Regions from separate parts of the Desulfosporosinus sp. BICA1-9 genome, predicted to be linked through region 2. Evidence: a T-box and tRNA genes for the amino acid it is inferred to sense, from the RefSeq annotation. Region 2 holds a T-box; the other holds one or more tRNA genes.

Region 1 (10,754 bases), on a different contig from region 2:
CTTTGGAAGCTGTGCAGCGTGAGATTGTAAGTCAGGAACCGAAAAAAGCTAAAAAGGAGCGAGAACACGAATATTCTCAACAAAAACAGGTTAGTTCTGGGAAAAATAGAGATAATATTAAGGGTACCATTATAGGTAAGGGTAATATCGAACAGCCCCAACCGACTGTCTATTTAGCGGGTTATCGCGCAGAGCGAATGCTTTTACGATTGCTCTTAGAAAATAAGGCTCATTTGCCGAGAATTAAGGAAAGACTAGGAGAATCCTTTTGGAAACTTCCGGCACACCAGCAAATTTTTAAGTATCTCAACCAGGATGGCGTATTGCCCGCGCATAGCGACGAAACGGTTCAAAGCTGTTTGGCTAGCCTGCTCTTGGAAGAGTTAGATATATCTCAAACTGAGCGGCTTTTAGAGGATTGCATAAAGGGCATTCTTTCAACGCAAGTAGTGGAAAGAGTGGAAGATCTTCAAGCGCGCATGGCAACTTTAGAAAAATCCGGTGACATGGCAGGGGCTATGGCTCTGTTGAAAGAGATAGGAGAGCGGTTGAAACGTGGCGAATAGTAAGGTCGTAGGCACCCAAAAGAATGATCCGAAGAAAGGTGGGGGACAGGTGAACGATGAACAAAAAATGGACAACGTCCAAGCCCTCATTCAGAAAGGCAAAAAGAAGGGTTCCATAACCTATCGAGAGATTATGGATGCTCTCCAAGGGATTGAGCTTTCTGCGGATCAGATAGATGATATCTATCAACAACTTGGTCGGATGGGAATAGATGTGGTGCCAGAGCCTGGAGAAGTTGAACTCGAAATCATGAAAAAGGGCAAAGATGACGATGACGATGATATCGTAGAGGATCCTGAGGATGAGGTCGAAGAAGAAGCTGAAGTGGATCTTTCCGTTCCTGAAGGAGTGGGAATTGATGATCCAGTTCGCATGTACCTCAAAGAAATTGGACGAGTTCCTCTACTATCAGCGGATGAAGAAATCGAACTGGCAAAGCGGATGGAGGAAGGCGACGAGGAGGCAAAGCGGCGACTAGCCGAAGCCAATTTGCGTCTAGTGGTCAGTATTGCCAAACGGTATGTAGGACGAGGTATGCTTTTCCTAGATTTAATTCAAGAAGGTAATCTGGGGCTGATTAAGGCTGTCGAGAAGTTTGATTATATCAAAGGGTTTAAGTTTAGTACGTATGCTACATGGTGGATCCGCCAAGCGATTACTCGTGCCATAGCCGACCAGGCCCGGACGATACGGATTCCTGTGCATATGGTAGAAACCATAAACAAATTGATCCGAGTTTCGAGGCAACTCTTGCAGGAATTGGGAAGAGAACCAGCTCCTGAAGAAATCGCTAAAGTGATGGATATTCCCGTTGAACGAGTACGAGAAATTATGAAAATTGCCCAAGAACCCGTTTCTTTAGAGACCCCGATTGGGGAAGAGGAAGACTCTCATCTGGGAGATTTTATCCCTGATGATGATGCACCAGCCCCGGCGGAGGCAGCATCCTTCATTCTTTTAAAAGAGCAATTGGAAGAAGTTCTGGAAACATTAACCCCACGTGAAGAAAAAGTTCTCAGATTGCGCTTTGGACTTGATGACGGGCGGACGAGGACATTGGAAGAAGTGGGACAGGAATTCGGTGTCACCCGTGAACGAATTCGTCAGATTGAGGCTAAGGCATTGCGGAAATTGCGCCATCCAAGTCGCAGTAAAAAGCTAAAGGATTATTTAGAATAAGTGACCCTGAACTTGTTCAGAGGCCCGTCCCAATAGGAACACTTCGCGGCGAAGGGCAGACTCTATCCCACCTAGAACCACCCCCCACATACAAAATGGGGGGTCCTGAAAACTGGATCGATCCCAGAGGATAAAATTTCTAATAAAGATAATCACAAAAAGACTTGACTACAGCGGGCGAATTACGTATAATAACCCGTGCAAGAGATTCCTCGATAGCTCAATGGTGGAGCAACCGGCTGTTAACCGGTAGGTTGTAGGTTCGAGTCCTACTCGGGGAGCCATTACTTTTTTATCTTATTACGGGCCCATAGCTCAGCGGTAGAGCCCCCCGCTCATAACGGGTTGGTCCTAGGTTCGAATCCTAGTGGGCCCACCATTTCGAAGTTCGAAGTTCGAAACGGTGGAAAAGATAACAAACATACGTAACTTAGTTCTTGTTCGTACAGTTTATCGAATAACGAACAACGAATATCGATTTGGGCGATTAGCTCAGCGGTAGAGCGCATCCTTCACACGGATGAGGTCACTGGTTCGAGACCAGTATCGCCCACCAGTGAAATAGATATAGAAATTAGGTAAACAAGCCTACAGTCTTGGTATGAGCAGATTTGTGGATAGTGGAAAATTGTGAGGCTGAACGACAAAACTGTTAAATACCCACTAATACCCGTAAGAATCACTAAGTAGTCGGTCAAAATTCGGTCAGGCGGTCATAAGAAAAATACAGATACCTCATTGATGAGTTCAATGAGGTATTTTATTATTGAATGGATATTTTTTAGCTTTGACATATAGATCCATAATAGTTGAGACATTTATGAAATTACTACCTTTACACTTAGAGGCCCAAAATGGGCTCTAAGTTGTTTGAAAGGATACAATTCTAAAATTCCCTTACCACTAACCATCCTTTTAGTTTATACGTGTTCAATATTTTACGTTCATACAATTTATCATTATCTAAGCGTTTGCATTATTACACTAAATGTAATATTATGTTACATATAGTGTAATAATAAGGAGTGGAGACATGCCGAGCAGATTATTTCCATTGGGTGGACCCGTATCGGAAAAGGATATCGTTGATCGTGAGGATTTCTTACTTTCCCTTGGAATTCGATTAATAGAAGGGCAGAGTATCATGTTGGCTGGCCCGCGTCGAATTGGTAAAACGTCTTTGGCGTTAGAGGTTTTAAGGAGACTTAAAACAAAGGATAGTTATGTTGCGTTTATTGACCTATTTCGATATAACACAAAAAAACAACTTTCCCTTGCAATTATAGATGCTTGTTTAGAAAATCGTAGTGGTATTAGTAAAACAACGGCAGCTTTAAAAGATGGCCTAAAAAGAATAGCTAGCGGGGCAAGGCTAACTGCTAAGATCCAGGATCTTGAATTTGAGGTTGGGTTGCCGGGCGAAGGTAGAGATGATGATGAGTTATTTAACTACGCTCTTCGCCTACCTGAGATTCTTGCAAAAAAGGACAAAAAGCAGATCGTGGTGGTTTTCGATGAATTCCAAGAGGTCATTCGCATAGCTGGTGAGGATACACTTAAGGTTATGCGCTCTTATTTTCAGAGACAAGAGGGTGTTTCCTATTTATTTCTTGGTTCAAAAGAGGGCATGATGAATACTATCTTCGGCGATAAGAGGCAGGCCTTTTATCGATTTGCTACAATATTGCCTATTCCACCTATCCCTACGGATGCTTGGAAGGAGTACCTTTCCTCCAAATATTTAGAGAAAAGAATCGCCGTTAATGAGAGGACAATCCTTGAAATCTTAGATTTAAGTGGTGGTCATCCGCAAGACACAATGCTTTTATGTTCTGAGATTTACTACGCACTTATAGAAGCTGGGGAAGCGACATTAACGTTGGATTTTGTAAGAACAGGATATACCCGGGCGCTTTTAACGTTGTCCCCTGTTTTTGATGAACTCTTAGATGAATTGGGGAAAGTCGCTAATGTCCGTCATGTGCTGATTGGTATTGCAAAAGGGTTACGCATTTATTCGGGGCTGAGCGGTAATCCAAATGAGATAAAGCGAGCTGTAGATACACTGGTTTCAAGAGCAGTTATCGAAAAATCTAGCCGTGGCAGTTATAATTTTGTGGAACCGATGTTAAAACATTATCTAATCGAAAAGATTGATGTTTATTAAACGTAGAAGGGATTTATGCAAGTACTGCTTTATTTTTATCCTTTAATAAGTAATTTTGCTCATGGCCCGAGTCCGTAATCTAGGCATGACATGAGTATAAATCTTACCAGTTGTCGCGAACGTTTTTTTGACCAAGGAGCTCTGAGACTGTTTTTAAATCAACGCCCTGCTAGATAACATCTAGTTGTTTATCTAGTAAATAAGATGGAAAAACAGGTTGTCGCAAACAATTGGCTGAAAAGATGTTGTATTCAATTTGTGGTCTTTTCTATACTCACCTTGGTCTGTGCGGGGAGTTATTTCAAATTAGGTCAAATATAAGGACCAATGTCCTATTCCAAGAATTCAAGTTAATGATATTATTAAGCATGACCTATATCAAAGATAGATTAAGTATCTTATAGCTAAATGATTAACACTTTACTTAGCTCTCCTCCTTTTTCTATACCCCTCCTAGTGAGGGGATTTTTATATTTATGACCCATAAAATTTCTATTGCATTTACAGGGCAAAATGTGGTAGTATTCTAGTACGGAAATAATGAAACACAGTTTTAATATGTGAAACATGATTAGATATTAATCAGCCAACCATATCTAATCGTTTAATAAATCATTTATCTCCTCCGATAATTAAGAGACAGTCAGCTAAAACCTTTAGAGAGTAATGCACCAGCAGAGAAAACTTTACCGTAACTGTGAAACTTAATTTCACTATATAAAACGAAAATGATTTTTAGTCGTTTTGTTACGGTTTCTATTTAATAAAGTTAACCTATGAGAAATGCAAAAGAAGTAAAGGAGGAAGATTGGTATGGCACTTTGGGGAGTCGAAAAGGTAGAGGAACAGGGTTGGGGAGAAGTAAAAGCTGAAACAAAGAGAATGACAGGAGCCCAATTTATCGTGACATTTTTGGCTCGCAAGGGAGTGACTCAGATTTATGGTATTCCAGGGGCTGCCATTCTGCCTTTTTACGACGAGGTATTTGAGCGCCACGATATGCGCTCGATTAATGTCCGTCATGAGCAAACCGCAATTTTTATGGCAGACGGTTATGCAAGATCGACGGGTAAAGTGGGGGTTTGCGCAGCTACCTCTGGTCCAGGTGCAACCAATTTTCTGACAGGACTCTATAGCGCCTATGGAGATTCTATTCCATTACTAGCAATCACGGGCCAAGTTCCTACTAACTTACTGGGAACCGATGCGTTTCAAGAAGCGCCGATTGTGGAAATGGCTGCGCCAGTCACTAAGGCAGCGTACTTGGTCAAGAAGACGTCTGAGTTGCCTAAGGTGATGCAAGAGGCATGGAAATTGGCGACGCAAGGTAGAAAAGGCCCGGTCTTAATCGATCTTCCCATTGACGTCCAAAAAGGAAGTATAATAATTAATGTCGAAGATTATTTGAATGAAGAGACCGATAGTCGCATAATGGAAGTAACCCATAGCCAATTAGAACAGGCTTTAACAATGATTCAAGAAGCTGAGAGACCGGTAATTATGGTTGGAGGAGGAGTTGTTTTAGGAGACGCCTCAGAAGAACTTTTAGCTCTGGCTGAATTACTCGAGATTCCTGTCGTTTCCACGCTCATGGGGAAGGATGGGTTTCCAAATTATCATAGGCTCTATGCAGGAATGGTGGGGACCATGTGTCAGACTCCGCTAGGTAATAAAACCCTTCTGGGTTCCGATCTTATCCTGAATCTAGGGGGAAGGTTCGACAGTCGGAGTACAGGAGCCATGGCGGTTTTTAAAAAGGACCGTAAAGTGATTCACGTCAATATCGATAAAACAGAACTATCACGCAATGTACCTGCGGAACTGGAGATTGTTTCAGATGTGAAAGATTTTTTACGGCAATTCAACCATCAGATTCGCAGAAGTGCGTACAAGCCTAAAACTGAGGCCCAGGAAAGGGTTCAAATTCTTCAAGAAGATAGGATAAAGCTTGCTCGTCAAACGGACTTCGAGACGCGACCCTTGAAACCTCAGCAGGCTATCATTGAAGTCAGAAAAGGTCTGCACAGGAATGCAATTGTAACCTTGGATTGTGGGTTGAGCCAAATCTGGGCTACTCAATTATTTGAGGCCTACGAACCTCGGACGTTTTTAATCACAGGACGAGCAGGCACCATGGGGTGGGGGTTAGGGGCAGCTATGGGAGCCCAGCTCGCTTATCCTCAACGTCAAGTTGTCAATTTATTGGGGGATGCGAGCTTGGGGATGTCGCTACAAGACTTAGCTACTGCCGCAAAACATAATATTCCTGTGGTGGTCGTTGTCTTAAACAATTCACTTTTTGGTCTGATTCGACAGCAGCAAAACCTGCTTTTCAACCGCAGATGGATTTCCACGGAATTGGACTACGAAAACACAGTGCAAGGGCATCAAAGAGGCTTAGACTTTGTCGCTACGGCCAAAGGAATGGGTGTAGAAGCTGAACTAATAGACAAGCCTGAAGAGATCACTGAAGCTCTAGCGCGTGCGTTTAGCATCAATCGCCCTTATCTAATTGAGATCTTGGTTGATCCGGATGCACAATGTTCAGTTTCTCTGGATGGAACTATTAGTGGAGTTAAGGAACTTAATTAAGAGGTATAAGTAGATAAAATAGTCAGCAGAAAGGAAGATCACTTATGGGTACAGATCTTAAGAATTTCGTCGCAAATCTTTCATTCCTATTTACAGAGTTGCCTTTTATGGAGCGGTTTAGGGCCGCGAAAGCGGCAGGCTTTGCAAAGGTAGAGTTTATGTTTCCCTACGATTATGACCTTGAGGAGATAAAATCACAGCTTAATAGCTTAGAGTTAAAGCTCGTTTTATTTAACCTTCCGGCAGGGGATTGGGGAAATGGGGAGAGAGGAATCGCGGTTAAGCCAGAACGGAAGAACGAGTTTCGTGCAGGAGTAGGGCAAGCGATCGTGGCGGCTCAAAAACTTGGTGTGACACAGGTGAACTGTTTAGTTGGCAAAGGAGATCCTGAGTTGGATGAGTCGGTATTACGGTCGACCATGGTGGAAAACATCTCTTATGCGGCAAAGAAACTTGAGGAGCATGGTTTGCGCTTGATGATTGAACCTATTAATCATTATGATATTCCTGGGTTCTTCCTCAATACCACGGATCAAGTTTTAAAACTCATCGCAGAAATCAATCGTCCAAATGTCTTTTTACAGTGGGACATTTACCATGCGAGTCGTGAAAACGAAGATCTCTGGAAAACCCTCAGTAATTCCATAGCTCAGATCGGCCACATTCAGATTGCGGATCAGCCAGGAAGACACCAACCGGGTACGGGTGAGATCGCTTTCCAGAGATTATTGACAGAGCTTAAGAAAGCAGGGTATTCGCAGGAGATTGCCTTGGAATATGTTCCTGGCCCTGATACAGAAACATCCTTAAGGTGGGTTAAAAATTATAGCTTATAGAAAAATAGAAAGGTGTGATCTGAGTTGAGTAAGATTGGTTTTATCGGTTTAGGAATCATGGGGAAGCCTATGAGCCGAAATCTTATAAAAGCAGGTTATGAGGTTGTTGTGTATAACCGAAGCACAAAGGCAATTCAAGAGATTGTGGAAGCGGGGGCAAAGGCAGGAGTTTCCCCTAAGGATGTTGCTGAACAGTGTGAAATAATTATTACCATGCTTCCCAATTCCCCTCAAGTCCGTGAAGTAATTCTTGGACCTAATGGGGTTCTAGAAGGGATTCATCCTGGTTCTATAGTGATTGACATGAGTTCTATTGCTCCCATTGTCAGTCGAGAGATAGCTGAAGTCCTTGCCGGAAAATCCGTGCGTTTTCTGGATGCGCCAGTGAGTGGGGGAGAGCCCAAAGCGATTGAGGGGACCCTTTCTATTATGGTAGGCGGGATGTTAGCTGATTTTGAAGAATGCTATCCGATCTTTCAAGCTATGGGCTCGTCCGCATTACTTTGCGGAGATGTCGGTGCAGGAAATGTAACAAAATTGGCAAATCAGATTATCGTAGCGGTAAATATTGCCGCAGTATCCGAAGCCTTAGTACTAGCGACCAAAGCAGGGGTTAATCCTGAAGCTGTTTATAAAGCTATTCGTGGGGGATTAGCAGGCAGTACTGTTTTAGATGCCAAAGCGCCCTTGATGATCGAGCGTCGCTTTGATCCGGGGTTCAGAATTGGGTTGCATATTAAGGATTTAAACAATGTTTTAGAAACGGGTCATGAAATCGGTTCTCCGTTGCCCTTAACGGCGTCTGTAATGGAAATGATGCAAGTGCTCAAGGCTCAAGGCTTAGAACAGGCGGATCATGGAGCTCTCGTTCAGTATTACGAAAAACTGGCCCAAAGCGAAGTTAGTAGAGGATAGTAACGAAAGAGATACGGATGGGACAAGGGGAGGATCCGTCAGATAACTTTCAAAATTTAAAGGTGGATGGATTGACAATAATAATCTATCCGCCTTTTCTTGTGCGCCGAGAAGCACTTTGCCTGACAGAGTGTTATAATAAGAACGACCTATTCTACATAATTTTGAGTTTTGTTTTTCTCACACTAGGGTTCCATTTATGCAATTAAGGGCATAATAGTTTTTAATAAGTAGTTATTATTAAAGAGGTGAATTATGACAATATCCGTCACTCTAGGTCCACGTTTGCAAACTGTTGCATCCTTTGTGCCAGTGGGTGCAGAGCTGGGAGACATCGGGACTGATCATGCCTATTTACCCATAGCACTCTACGAGACACTGCAAATATCAAAGGCTATCGCTGTGGATGTCCATGAAGGGCCATACCTATCCGCGTTGAATGCTGTTAAAGGCCGGAACTTAGAGGCTTACATAGATGTGAGGTTTGGTGATGGTTTAATGCCACTTGAGTCAGGGGAAATCAATGCCCTTACCCTTGCGGGAATGGGTGGCAGAACCATGTTGGAGATTCTATCTGCCCGTCCAGACGTTTTAGCTTCCGTGACTGATCTCATCTTACAACCGCAAGGGGCAGAGGGACCGTTACGGTTAGCGCTGTTGAATAGTGGCTGGCGGCTTAAGGAAGAGCGGTTGGTGAAAGAAGAGGATCGAATCTATGTGGTCATAGCCCTTGCTAAGGAAGAAGGATGGGACATTGTCCAACTACAAGAAAATGTGAGTGTTTGGAGTCTGCGGTTGCACCCGCTTCAGGAGAAGTTCGGTATCCAGACATTTGAATTCCAAGACTTAGTGTCCAGACTTGTGTGGCATTTCGGACCCCTCGTCCTAGAAGAACGAACGGAACTCTTGAGGGATCATCTCAACGACTATTGCGGCATGCTTCTGAGGCGGATCGAGCAAATGAAGAAATCCAAGAGCATAGAAATTGTCACAAAAATCAGAGAGGTCTGCAATGAATTGACGTTAGTGGAGGGACTAAGGATATGGCAGTAACGATTGGATTAGTGGCTCAACTAATTGAAAAGATCGCTCCCAAATCTTGGGCTGAGGAGTGGGATAATGTCGGGTTATTGGTTGGAAGCGGATCAAAGCCCATTGAGCGCATATTGATTTCTTTAGACGGAACCTTGGCAGTGGTCGAGGAAGCAAAGGATTTTGGCGCCCAACTTATCGTGGCCCATCACCCCATAATTTTCCGTCCTCTGAAAAACTTAAGATCTGATAACACAGGAGCACAAGTCCCTCTTGGACTTTTGCAACATGAGATTGGTTATTATGCTGCTCACACGAATTTGGATCAATCAGTATTCTCTTCGAGCCGCGTCTTAGGGGAGATCCTAGGACTTGAAAAAATGGAACTATTGGAGGGCGAAGAACGAGGGTACGGTGTAATCGGCTATTTACCACATCGTGAGAAATTAGAAATTCTGTGGAAGAGGTTTTTAGATAAGTTGACCAAGTCAGAGGTATATGCACAGGACTATGAGTTATCTGGAGTTCGCTTAGCCGGATCACTAGAGCAAGATGTGCGAAAAGTCGCCATTGTCAATGGCAGTGGGGGGCGATTCGTCTCTAATGCGTTGTTTAAAGGAGCGGATCTCCTTATAACGGGAGATGTTGACCATCATTCCGCTCTCGATGCACTGGAAGGAGGTATGGCTGTCGGAGATCTTGGGCATTTCCTAAGCGAAGCGCCCATGCTGAAAAAGCTGTATCACTATTTGTCTGCCGAAAAATCTCTGCAAGGAATAGAGATTAAAGTGAGTTCAATCAATCGCTCGCCATGGCTTGGCTAAAGGGATGGTCATTGTTTAGTAATAAATTTTGACTATTGCAACATTACGAAAGTAAATATTACCACTTGACAGCCATTGTGAAATATATTACTATAATATTGCAAGGAATAGTCTGATAATAGAGTCTTTTCAATGAAATATCCGAGGCTTATTTAGACGAATTACTGATTCCCCGATAGAAAACATTTGAAAGGAGAATGAATTATGAACCGCACAGAAATCCTACGTGTTCAACGTGAAAAGGTATTAATCAACATTTCAGAAGACGGTGCTAATCGTACTAAATGGTTGATCGAACTGATGGACATTGATGATGAAATGGAAGAAATGGAAGAGAAAAAGACTAATGTTAATTAATCCAATACTCTCCATTTGACCAAAACAAAGTTTTCTAGTAAGATAACTAAGCGAAGCCAACCAGATGATCGCGGAGGTAAGGACCCAAAGGTCGCCTCTGAGGAAAGTCCGAGCTCCATAGGGCAAGGTGCTGGGTAACACCCAGTGGGGGAGACCCCAAGGAAAGTGCAACAGAGAGATACCGCCGATAACGGAGGTCAGTTGTCAGAGGCCAGAGGTTAGAATAAGTTTGTTCTAATCCGACTTCCGGCTTCTGACGACTGACCTCCGAGTAGGTAAGGGTGG
Region 2 (10,754 bases):
AAGATCCGCTGGCCAAGCTAGGTGATCCCGTTGTTTTAAGACCCCAGCATGACTCGTGCCGGAATCAAACCAGACGTCCATAATATCGGTCTCTTTGCGAAATTTAGTTCCACCACAATCACAGGTAAACCCATCCGGTAACAGTTCCGTAGCAGAATGTGCAAACCAAGCGTCTGACCCTTCTTGACGGAATATCTTCTGCAGAAAGGAGATCGTTTGGTTATTGACGACCACCTTTCCACAATCCTCACAATAGAAGATGGGAATTGGAACTCCCCAAGTCCTTTGCCGAGAAATACACCAATCTCCACGATCGGCAATCATGTTAAAGATTCGATCCTTACCCCAAGCAGGAATCCAGCGCACCTTCTCGATCTCATCTAACGTTGCTTGCCTAAATCCATCGATAGATGCAAACCATTGTTCCGTCGCTCGGAAAATAATCGGGCTCTTGCAACGCCAACAGTGAGGGTAACTATGTTCGATCGTCTCCTCAATGACGAGGTTATCCGTAGTCTTGAGATCTTCCACAATGACTGGATTGGCTTTGCCAGTTTTTTGACCAGCATAGACCCCGGCTTCCGAAGTGAATTTCCCTTGATGGTCAACTGGACATAAGACGGGTAATCCATATTTCTTACCCACCAGAAAGTCATCTTCTCCATGACCTGGCGCAGTATGAACACATCCTGTTCCAGCTTCTAAGGTCACATGTTCCCCGCAAATCAACACAGAGTCACGATCGATCAAGGGGTTTCTGCAAATAACACCCTCAAGTTCTTTGCCAGAGAGGGTCTGCTCGACTGGAAGTTCCATCTTCCACAGAGAACGCAAGGAGTCCAGCATACCCTCAGCAACGATCCAATGTTCTTGCTGTGCGGAGACAACCGCATAGGTTAACTCTGGATGAACGCTGATCGCCAGATTTGCTGGAAGTGTCCAAGGGGTCGTGGTCCAAATTACGACATACGAATTTTCCTGATTAAGGACACCTAACCCATCTCGTACAGCAAATTTGACATAAATAGCAGTAGCCGGCTTATCGGCATACTCGATTTCCGCTTCAGCCAGAGCTGTTTCACAGGAAGGACACCAGTAAACTGGCTTTAAACCTTTGTAAATGTACCCTTTATGGGTCATGTCTCCAAAGACTCCGATTTGAGCAGCCTCATACTCCTTTTGTAAGGTGAGGTAAGGATTTTCCCAATCTCCTCGTACTCCCAGTCGCTTAAACTGTTCGCGCTGAATCCCTACATATTTTTCGGCATAGTCCTTACAGTTCTTACGAAATTCTAACACAGAGACAGCGTGACGATTCACGCCCAGTTTCTTGATCACTTGTTGTTCGATCGGAAGACCATGGGTATCCCAGCCGGGAACATAGGGGGCATCAAAACCCATCATCGTCTTATATTTGACAACGATATCTTTCAATACCTTGTTGATCGCATGTCCAAGATGAATATCCCCATTAGCATAAGGCGGACCGTCATGAAGGATGTATTTGGGACGTCCTGCACGTGCCTTCTGCACCTTTTGATAAAGCTGATCCTCTTCCCATGATTTCAGGATCTCCGGTTCCCTTTTAGGAAGATTTCCCCTCATCGGGAAATCCGTTTCCGGTAAATTGAGAGTAGTACGATAGTCCATTTTGAAATTTCCTCCTTAATTACGATGCACGATCTAGGGCAATTCAACGAATTACCTCTGACTTAAATAGTTAAAAATCTCGTCCCTCTTAAAAAGGGACGAGATCGCTCGCAGTACCACCCTTGTCGCCAAAACAAGTCACTCGGAAGTCATTTAACGGTGACAAACCGTAAGAAACTTACTTAGATTTCAGCCCTACACTCCAAGGTGATTTTTCTGTCAGACTCCACGGGCTTACACCATTTCCCGCTCGCTTTGGGAAAACCTTTGACAAAAACTGTCCTTTTCACTGTGTTTTTCAAGATTAACCTTGATAAATTAAATTAGTCCTTAGCAATGACTTTGCGCAAGATAGTGACCAGCTTGGCTCGTCCTTCCGACTCGATCGGATCCACCATCCACAAACAGAGGAATGAAATCTTTCGTTTCTTCCATTCTTGAACAAGGGGATCCATTTGATCTTTGGAAAAGTGCAAATGCTTATCATCCTGAGAGGGCGTTAAACTGACAACGACGGCACGTTGCTCAATTTCATCCATCGCTAAAAACGCCCGATCCAGCAAATCATCACTCCCAGTCATCAAGACATCTCCTGGGCGAAAATGATGGTCTGCTTCTGCAAATCCAACACTAAAAATCTTGGTATCCTTTTGTGAATCTAAATTATCGACGGAAGGTACAAGTTGGAGCTCTTGTCCTCCTAATTTCCCGACATAAATTTCATTCTCATCCAGATGCAGTCCAAACCCTTGAATGAGAAAATCTGGAGATATCTCACTAATTAATGTATACATCGATTTATAATCCTTCTCCTTCAAATCATCTATAGATTATTTTACCATGAATACAGACAGATTAGCAACATATGCCAACAGAACCTTTACGCAATACCCTCATCTCTTTCCTGCAAGGCTTCCAAATCTAGGTGGGCCAACAGAAAAGATTTAAGCTGAGTCCGTAATAAATCACGTTTTCTCGAAAGTCCTTGAATTTCTTCCTGGATTTCTTCCCACTTTTCTTGGGCTTCTGACACTTTGCTCAGCTTCTTCTGTTCAGCTTCTCTAAGCAGGAGTGCAGCCTCGTGACGCGCAACTTCCTTCACTTCTTCGGCTGTTTGCTGAGCCAAAACAAGAGTCTGTTGCAAGGTATTCTCGATTTTACGATAATGGCCGACTTCCGTTTCCAGCCCTTTTAATTTTTCTTTCAGTTCGAAATTTTCGGTATACGCGGATTCGAACTCTGCGCTAACACTTTCGAGATACTTTTCTACTTCCTCACATTGATAACCCCGCATCCCTTTTCGGAACGTTTTATTTCGAATGTCAAGAGGAGTTATTTGCATTGTTTACCCTCCTAATGCCGTTGTGACCGAAAAAGTACGATTTGCCATGCTGTCCTATCTTTGCGGGTCTGGGAACATTCCAAAAGCTTTATTCTCCCATACCCTCGGCAAGAGATCAGATTATCAGGCTGTACTTCCGTCTCGGCTTTGCTGACCACAACCCCATCTCTTCTTACTTTGCCTTGAGTAATCCATTCCTGAGCAGCTGTCCTAGAAGTCCCAAAAGCATTGGCCACTACCGCATCCAGCCGCGAGGAACTTACAGTAATACGGCGTTCCTCACCTTGGTCAGCATTCACTATTGGTTTCTCACTAAAGAGCGAAACTTCAATCTTCTCACGCCCTGCTTGGGTCCATTGATTAATAATAAACGGAGCGATTTCAGTCGTTGAAGCAACATAAAAACCACCCAGTCCAGCTTGAATATCCCCCAAAACATCCCTCTTAAAACCTAAGGCCATCAGAGAACCCAAGATCTGCCGATGTTCCAGTTGAGCACGAGAATCCAGAGAACGCACCCAAAGCAGCGCAATGTCAGCATCTTTTGAATTCAAAGCTTCTCCCCATGGACCTAGCAGAATCCGAACCCGTTCTGCTTCTGGAAATCCACCTTCAGACATAAAGGAAAGATGTTCTTTTCTAAGCACCCTTTCAGCCCATTCCAGCATGGCTCCAGTTAAAAAAGGTGTAACTTGTTTAGCATCTCCGCTATAAACTGCTTCTACTAGATCCAAGATATGGGCTGCTATTAAACGTGTTTCTTTGTCATCCCAATATCTAAGTCCCCTACGATCTATTGTTAGTTTCACAACTAGAATATTTTATATAAAAGCCACTGGATTACATTCAGAGCAACGATAGCAAAGATTGGGGATAAATCAATTGCCATTGAAGCGTTGCCAATCTGAAAACGTTGAAACGGCTTAATAATTGGGTCTGTGATGTCGTAAATTATACCCACAAATTTATTATTAGCCGGCGACCATTTAGGACCAAGATAGGATGAAATTACTCTTGCAAAAATTGCATATATAAGGATTGAAATTACTTGACTAATAATTTGCACAATGAACAAAATGAGAATCCCTCCTTATTTTGAGCTGGTCCAAAACAATCCTTTGTCTTTCAGCTCATCGCGCATCTCACCAGAAATATCAACATTGTTGGGAACAAACAAAAAGATCCCGTTTCCCACTTTTTGCATGTTGCCATTTAAGGCATAGGTTGTCCCACTTATGAAATCGACAATGCGTTTTGCCAGCATTTTTTCTGCGTTTTCGAGGTTAACGATAACCGGTCGGCGATTTTTCAATTGATCTGCAATGTTTTGAGCTTCTTCAAAGGAATTTGGTTCCATAACCACCACACGCATTTGCTTTTGAGTGTGTATACTTACGACCTGAGCATTTTTACGGCTGGTACGTACCTCTTCTTGAAGATTCTTTTCTCGATCATTTTCTTCCAGAATATCTTCGTCTGGTTCCTCATCTGCAAATCCCATAATACCGATAACTCTGTCAATTAATTTAGCCACTTAATAATCCTCCCTTTCCAGGTTCACTATTCTCTATATAACTATTCTCTATTTACGTTCACAACACATTATCACGTTCACCGAAGATCTGCCGTCCTACACGAACAAAGGTTGCCCCTTCTTCTATAGCCAATTCAAAATCTTGACTCATTCCCATTGAAAGCTCGCGTAATTCAACGCCATCCCATTTCCGGGATTGTAAAGTATCACGAAGATCCCGAAGCTGTCGAAAAAACTCTTGCGTTTCAGCAATGCTAGCCTCCATTGCCCCAATGGTCATCAACCCATGAACTCGGACAAACGGAAAATCCCTAATAGAATTGAGAAAATCCGGAACTTCCTCAGGCGCGAGGCCGGCCTTGGCAGGGTCCTTGGCGATATTGACTTGAACAAGGGTCGACCAAGTAATACCACGCCGTTCTCCATGTGCGTTAAGAGCCTCTAAAAGAGGAAATCTGTCCAGTGAATGAATCATTGTAACGTTTTGATCTAAGTATTTAACCTTGTTAGTCTGTAGCCTTCCCACCAGATGCCATTCACAATCATTGGGAAGAAGAGGAGCCTTCTCTAACCATTCTTGGACACGATTCTCTGCAAATGCTCGTTGTCCAGCCCGATAAGCCTGTTCAATAGAAGCAACTGGTTGGGTCTTAGACACGACTAATAATCGGATGGTCCTGGGATCTCTTGTACCACGCGCTACTGCTTCATCAATCCTTTGCCGGACCTCGACTAAGCGCTGTTCTATATCACTCACTAACATCGGAAAATCCCCTTCGCAGTAAATTCTACGTTCTTTGGCCGTTTCCCTGCTTTTGAAGCCCAAACCTAGATATTTTTTACGTTGGCTACTAATCCTTCTAATCCGTCACGTGGGGTTATCACGACAGGAATACCACTCGGGATATTTTCGATACAGATTTGATTCTCATCCTGGTCAAGGACTTTGATCTTTTTAAATTGCACAACACCCTCACTCGCCAGAAAGACTCCAAGTTCCTCTCCTTTCGTCCACAGCGCACTCTTCGGAACGAGAACACCCGTGACAGCTGGACGATAGATCCAAGTCACTTCATGATGCCTATCAGCCACTGAACCATCGACATAGTGAGGAAACTGTACGATTGCACCTTTGGGTTGATCAGATTTACGTAAAATCTTGGCGTTGACCGTTTGATTTCCAGTCGTTATCCGTAACGTCTTTCCCACCTCGAGTTGATCAGCACTTGGGAGTTCAAGAAAGGCCTTAGTCGGAATGAGATTATTGACGATTTTTCCCACGACTTCCCCAATTTGAACCGTTGCAGCCGAGTTTTTCACATTGCCAGTCTGTGCCAATAACTTTTCTAAATCCATCGTAGTAAGGTTTTCACTGGTTAGAATTAATTCTAAGCCATCGTTCTGGCGAAAAAACAGCCCGCTCGTCACTGCCTGAATCATTTGGTTTTGAGCATTCTCACGTTTAGTTCCAGGGGCTGCACCATCCGCTTGGATGGTTGCTACAGCCTCTCCACGCCTGAAACGTTGCCCATCTTCGCCCACATATTGGATCTTTCCAGAGATTGGAGCAAGCACCAATGTTTCTAGATTGGCAAATGTCGCCATCACTTTTCGTTCATGAGTGATCGTCCCAGTTTCGGCTACAGCATATTTTATAGACCCCGCTGTCAAACTTGAACGATAGAACCATACGACACCACCCGCCAAAACGATGAGCACTATACTCCAAAACCAGAAAATCTGCTTTCTTTTTTTCTCCTCCATTTTTGACCTCCATTTTTGCCTTCCCTGGCTAGTTCGATGTTCGATGTTCGATATTCGATGCGAACTACGAACTATTAACTTACGATATAGCCTTTGGCAAATCACAAGTAAAAACGGTTCCGAGCCCCAGTTGAGAATCAACGCTAATTTTACCACCTATGCCTTCCACCATATGCTTTACAATACTTAGCCCAAGCCCCGTTCCTCCTTGTTCACGTGAACGAGCCTTATCGACTCGATAGAAACGCTCAAAGATCCGTGGCAAAATATCCTCTGGTATGCCACAGCCCGTATCTCCAAATTCAAGGTGGATTTCTTTCAGCCCCACTTGAGCATGTAACCAGACACGCCCCTCGGATGTATATTTAACCGCATTTTCTAAAAGGTTTAAAAGTAGCTGACTGAGTAAGTCTTCTCCTATTAACACAGGCGGTAAATTTTCCGGAAGAATAACCTCTACTTTAATTCCTTTCGCCTCAGCGAAACTTTGGATCACTGGTTTAACTTTTTCATAGGCATTTTGAACATAGCCTCTTTTGTCAGAACTTGCACTCGCCCGATTATCTCGTCCTTCAAAATGGGCCAAGGTTAACAGATCTTCGATAAGGCGCTGCAAACGCAAGGTTTCTGCTTGGATTATGTTCAGAAATCGGTCACGTAAGGATGGGTCATCAGCAGCACCGTCAAGAAGAGTTTCTACAAAGCCCTTAATGGAGGTCAGCGGAGTTCTTAATTCATGAGATACATTAGCAACAAAGTCTGTTCGCATTTGCTCAAGTCGGCGCAGTTCTGTGACATCATGGATTACAATAACCGCACCACGTGGTTGGCCTCGCTCGCCCAAAATTGGGCTAATCTGGCTTTGGACCGTTCTTTGAGCAATCTGAGTTTCTCTTGTAGCAGAAGGCTGCCCTGAAAGTACCTTGCGAATTAGATGTTCCAATTCCGAATCATAAGTCAGCTCTAATAAATACTCCAATTCACGATCCATTCCTCGTCGTTCAAAAATTTTCTCTGCAGCAGCATTCACTAAAACGACTCGCCCTATGTGATCTACAGCCACAACACCCTCTTGCATACCCGCCAGAATTGCTTCCATTTTGTGTGCTTCTTGTGTCCCATTGAGTACAATTTTCTCGACGTGCCGGGAAAGGTTGTTTAGTTCCACTGTAAATTGTCGAAGTTCATCCGTTGAATCCGTTAAATAGATGGGCTCAAAATCTCCCCTAGCTATTCGCTGGGTGGCGAAGTGAAGTTTCTCCATTCGACGAGAAAGTTTGCTAGAGTAGAAGTAAACTACCCCCGTGGGAAGAGCTAAGGCAAGAAACACTACTCCTATATCAAGGCGTTGTTCGGCAGAAACTAGCCTCACGCTCTCTCCCACCCAAAACAAAAGTAGGGAAAGGGCTGTCATTCCAAAAAACAGTCCGGTTAATCGCCATTTAATACTCATCTCTGTTTATCCTTTAAAGCGGTAGCCAATCCCGCGCAATGTCTCAATATACTCGGGATTGGAAGGATCCCTTTCAATTTTTAGACGCAGGTGGCGTACGTGGACATCAACCGTCCGAGTATCCCCGTCATATTCATATCCCCAAACCCGTTCCAGAAGTTCATCCCTAGAGTATACCTTACCAGAATGAGCTACAAGCACGCGGAGTAATTCGAATTCTTTGGGTGTTAACTCAGTTTCCTGTCCACGCACATGGACACGAAATCCCTTAACGTCGATCTGTAATTCCCCTCGAATAATCCGATCATCCGTCTCTTCCTTCGGGTTCAGACGACGCAAACGAGCTTTAATGCGGGCTATTAATTCCCGGGGACTGAAGGGTTTAGTCATATAATCATCTGCACCTAGCTCAAGTCCTAACACCTTATCAATGACCTCTCCTTTAGCGGTTAACATAATGATCGGTATTTGTTGAAAGCTAGGAGTTAGTTTGAGCCTTTTGCAAACCTCTAGGCCATCCATTCCTGGCAACATAAGATCAAGCACAATCAGGTCGGGTTGTTCCTTCGCCACACGATCTAAGGCCTCTTTCCCATCCTTTGCGACACGGACTAGATAACCTTCCTTTTCTAAATTAAATCTCAGCAGTTCTTGAATTGGCTCCTCATCATCTACCACTAAAATTGTCGCCACCGACACACCCCTTAATCGAAGCTCGAGACTCGATGCTCGATGTTCGAATATTCCGTACCGCTCGTGCCTCCGGCCTCGAGCATCGCGCCTCGTATACTGATCCAGCCTGCCATCCGACCTGTCCGAGCGCCATCTCGACGATGAGAAAAAAACCATTCAGTATTGTCTGCGGTGCAGATGGCAGCGACATCTATGTTCTCCGGGCGAACCCCTTTTTCCAAAAACAATCCTCGATTAGCCTCCCACAGGTCAAGCAGGTAATGTCCGTCTTCTTGCGGATGAAGAAACGGTGTTTTGTGGTAATTCGAGCGAAACTGCTCAGCAACCCTCTCATCCACTGAATAACAGCATGGACCGATGCTCGGCCCGATCGCCAGCCAAGCATTTTCAGTACGCCCACCCGCTTCTTCAAAGCGTTCTATGACCTTCTGTCCGATCTTTTGAGCAGTGCCTTTCCAACCAGCGTGCGCAATTCCTACTGCCTTAAGATCCGGGTAATAGAAATAGAGAGGGACACAATCGGCAAAAAAAGCCATTAGTCCAAGCGTCTGCTGTGTCAATAATCCATCCACTCCAGGAATCGCCGTTTCTAATTCTCGAACGCCACGCCCTCCATCTTCCTCATGAACCCATAACACATTTGTGCCATGAACTTGTTCGCCCACAACAACACTTGACCAAGGAACTTTCCAATGTCCTATCCAATGCCCTCGATTTTCCAGAACTGCTACAGGATCATCCCCCACATGAAGTCCTAAATTGAAAGTATCGTATGGAACTTGGCCTGCTCCCCCAACACGAGTCGAAAAACCCAGATTTATTCCTTCTGCTTGCCATTTCGGCAGGGTTAGGTAGGTTAAATTACCTTCACGAAGCCACTTCCAGTTCATCCTCTAACTCCTTTGTTTATATAAGAAAAATTTAGAAATTATCCATACTAGTACAAATATATCATTTAATTTGCCTGAGAACAAACCTGCCAAAAGTCCTATTCATAAGATACTTGTACCTATGAATAGGGGTATATATCTTTAGTATGTTAAATAAGTAAACAAGCATAAAGCCCCTGTTCTCGAAAAGAACAAGCGAATTATGCTTCAAATCTAAGTAACGTTTGCGACGGTCTAGCGACGCTCTTCGTTTTCAATATTAAATTCAGGCAAATCATTGACATCGACTAAAATGACATCCACCCCAATCTTCTTTACGCGATCCCATGGGATAAAGTAATCTTCCGTCTTGCCACCGCCAAAGAGTCCCCAGCTTTTCGAGGGTCCCGGCACAACAATTCCTTTGACAACGCCCCGTTCCAGATCCAGATCTAGGTCCTTAATTGGCCCAAGCCTTCGTCCATCCTTAACATTCACAATATCCAACATTCGTAAATCTGAGACACGCATTGTTACATCCCCCCCTGATCGAGGTTCGATGTTTGAGGTTCGAGGTTCGAATATTGAACCCCGCCCCTCGTGCATCGTATATCTAATCCTATGAGGGAAGGTTTCAAAATAGCCCTAATGCGAGGCGCGATGTTCGAGGCGCGAATATTATATATCACCTCTGACGCATCGCAGATGCTCTAATCGAGCTACAAGGCTCGATATTAGAATACTGAACACACTATAATCACGCATCGCGCTTCGTGCCTCGTGCCTCGCCTAAACATACTTGCGCATGTGTACCATGGCGGCTTTCTCAAGGCGAGAAACCTGAGCCTGAGAAATTCCGATCTCATCCGCGACTTCCATCTGAGTTTTACCCTGAAAAAAGCGCAGTGATAAGATCAATTTTTCTCGTTCACTTAAACGTCGCAAAGCTTCCCGCACGGCAAGCCCTTCTACCCAACCAGTATCCGACTGCTTATCGTCTCCTATTTGATCCATGACAAAAATCGGATCTCCTCCGTCATGATAGATGGGCTCAAACAAAGAGATCGGTTCCTGGATAGCATCTAAGGCAAAAACAACGTCTTCTCTTGGTAGCGAAAGCTTATGGGCGATCTCTGCCACAGTTGGTTCGCAGGAGCGCTCACTAACCAACTGGTCACGAACTTGAAGTGCCTTATAGGCAATATCCCGCAGGGACCGACTCACACGTATTGGATTGTTATCTCTTAGATAACGGCGAATTTCCCCGATGATCATGGGAACCGCATAGGTGGAGAACTTAACATTCTGTCCAAGGTCAAAATTGTCAATCGCTTTCATCAACCCGATGCAGCCTACTTGGAAAAGGTCATCCACATATTCTCCACGATTCGTAAACCGTTGAATCACACTGAGAACAAGACGGAGGTTTCCATGGATAAGTTTGTCCCG

Evidence for each region. A T-box is a leader RNA that pairs with one kind of tRNA and senses whether it is charged. The one in region 2 lies ahead of ileS (isoleucine--tRNA ligase), so its partner is inferred to be a tRNA-Ile.
Region 1: it has a tRNA-Ile gene. The T-box ahead of ileS (isoleucine--tRNA ligase) is inferred to sense a tRNA for this amino acid. The anticodon was not compared.

The regions. Positions count from the first base shown of each region.
Region 1 is NZ_JUEE01000131.1:14,712-25,465, reverse strand. It holds gene dnaG (DNA primase) at 1-566, shown strand, start outside; gene rpoD (RNA polymerase sigma factor RpoD) at 556-1,746, shown strand; tRNA gene JL57_RS15455 (tRNA-Asn) at 1,956-2,030, shown strand; tRNA gene JL57_RS15450 (tRNA-Ile) at 2,051-2,125, shown strand; tRNA gene JL57_RS15445 (tRNA-Val) at 2,228-2,302, shown strand; gene JL57_RS15440 (ATP-binding protein) at 2,780-3,913, shown strand; gene ilvB (biosynthetic-type acetolactate synthase large subunit) at 4,727-6,505, shown strand; gene hyi (hydroxypyruvate isomerase) at 6,550-7,341, shown strand; gene garR (2-hydroxy-3-oxopropionate reductase) at 7,366-8,256, shown strand; gene JL57_RS15420 (class I SAM-dependent methyltransferase) at 8,512-9,309, shown strand; gene JL57_RS15415 (Nif3-like dinuclear metal center hexameric protein) at 9,300-10,112, shown strand; gene JL57_RS34570 (hypothetical protein) at 10,317-10,469, shown strand; RNA gene rnpB (RNase P RNA component class A) at 10,522-10,754, shown strand, end outside.
Region 2 is NZ_JUEE01000244.1:33,263-44,016, reverse strand. It holds gene ileS (isoleucine--tRNA ligase) at 1-1,650, opposite strand, end outside; T-box leader at 1,742-1,949, opposite strand; gene JL57_RS30095 (hypothetical protein) at 1,974-2,444, opposite strand; gene JL57_RS30090 (DivIVA domain-containing protein) at 2,531-2,992, opposite strand; gene JL57_RS30085 (RNA-binding protein) at 3,004-3,726, opposite strand; gene JL57_RS30080 (YggT family protein) at 3,804-4,058, opposite strand; gene JL57_RS30075 (cell division protein SepF) at 4,083-4,526, opposite strand; gene JL57_RS30070 (YggS family pyridoxal phosphate-dependent enzyme) at 4,585-5,289, opposite strand; gene JL57_RS30065 (HlyD family efflux transporter periplasmic adaptor subunit) at 5,355-6,290, opposite strand; gene JL57_RS30060 (HAMP domain-containing sensor histidine kinase) at 6,370-7,743, opposite strand; gene JL57_RS30055 (response regulator transcription factor) at 7,750-8,436, opposite strand; gene pgeF (peptidoglycan editing factor PgeF) at 8,448-9,326, opposite strand; gene JL57_RS30045 (YlmC/YmxH family sporulation protein) at 9,561-9,836, opposite strand; gene sigG (RNA polymerase sporulation sigma factor SigG) at 10,095-10,754, opposite strand, start outside.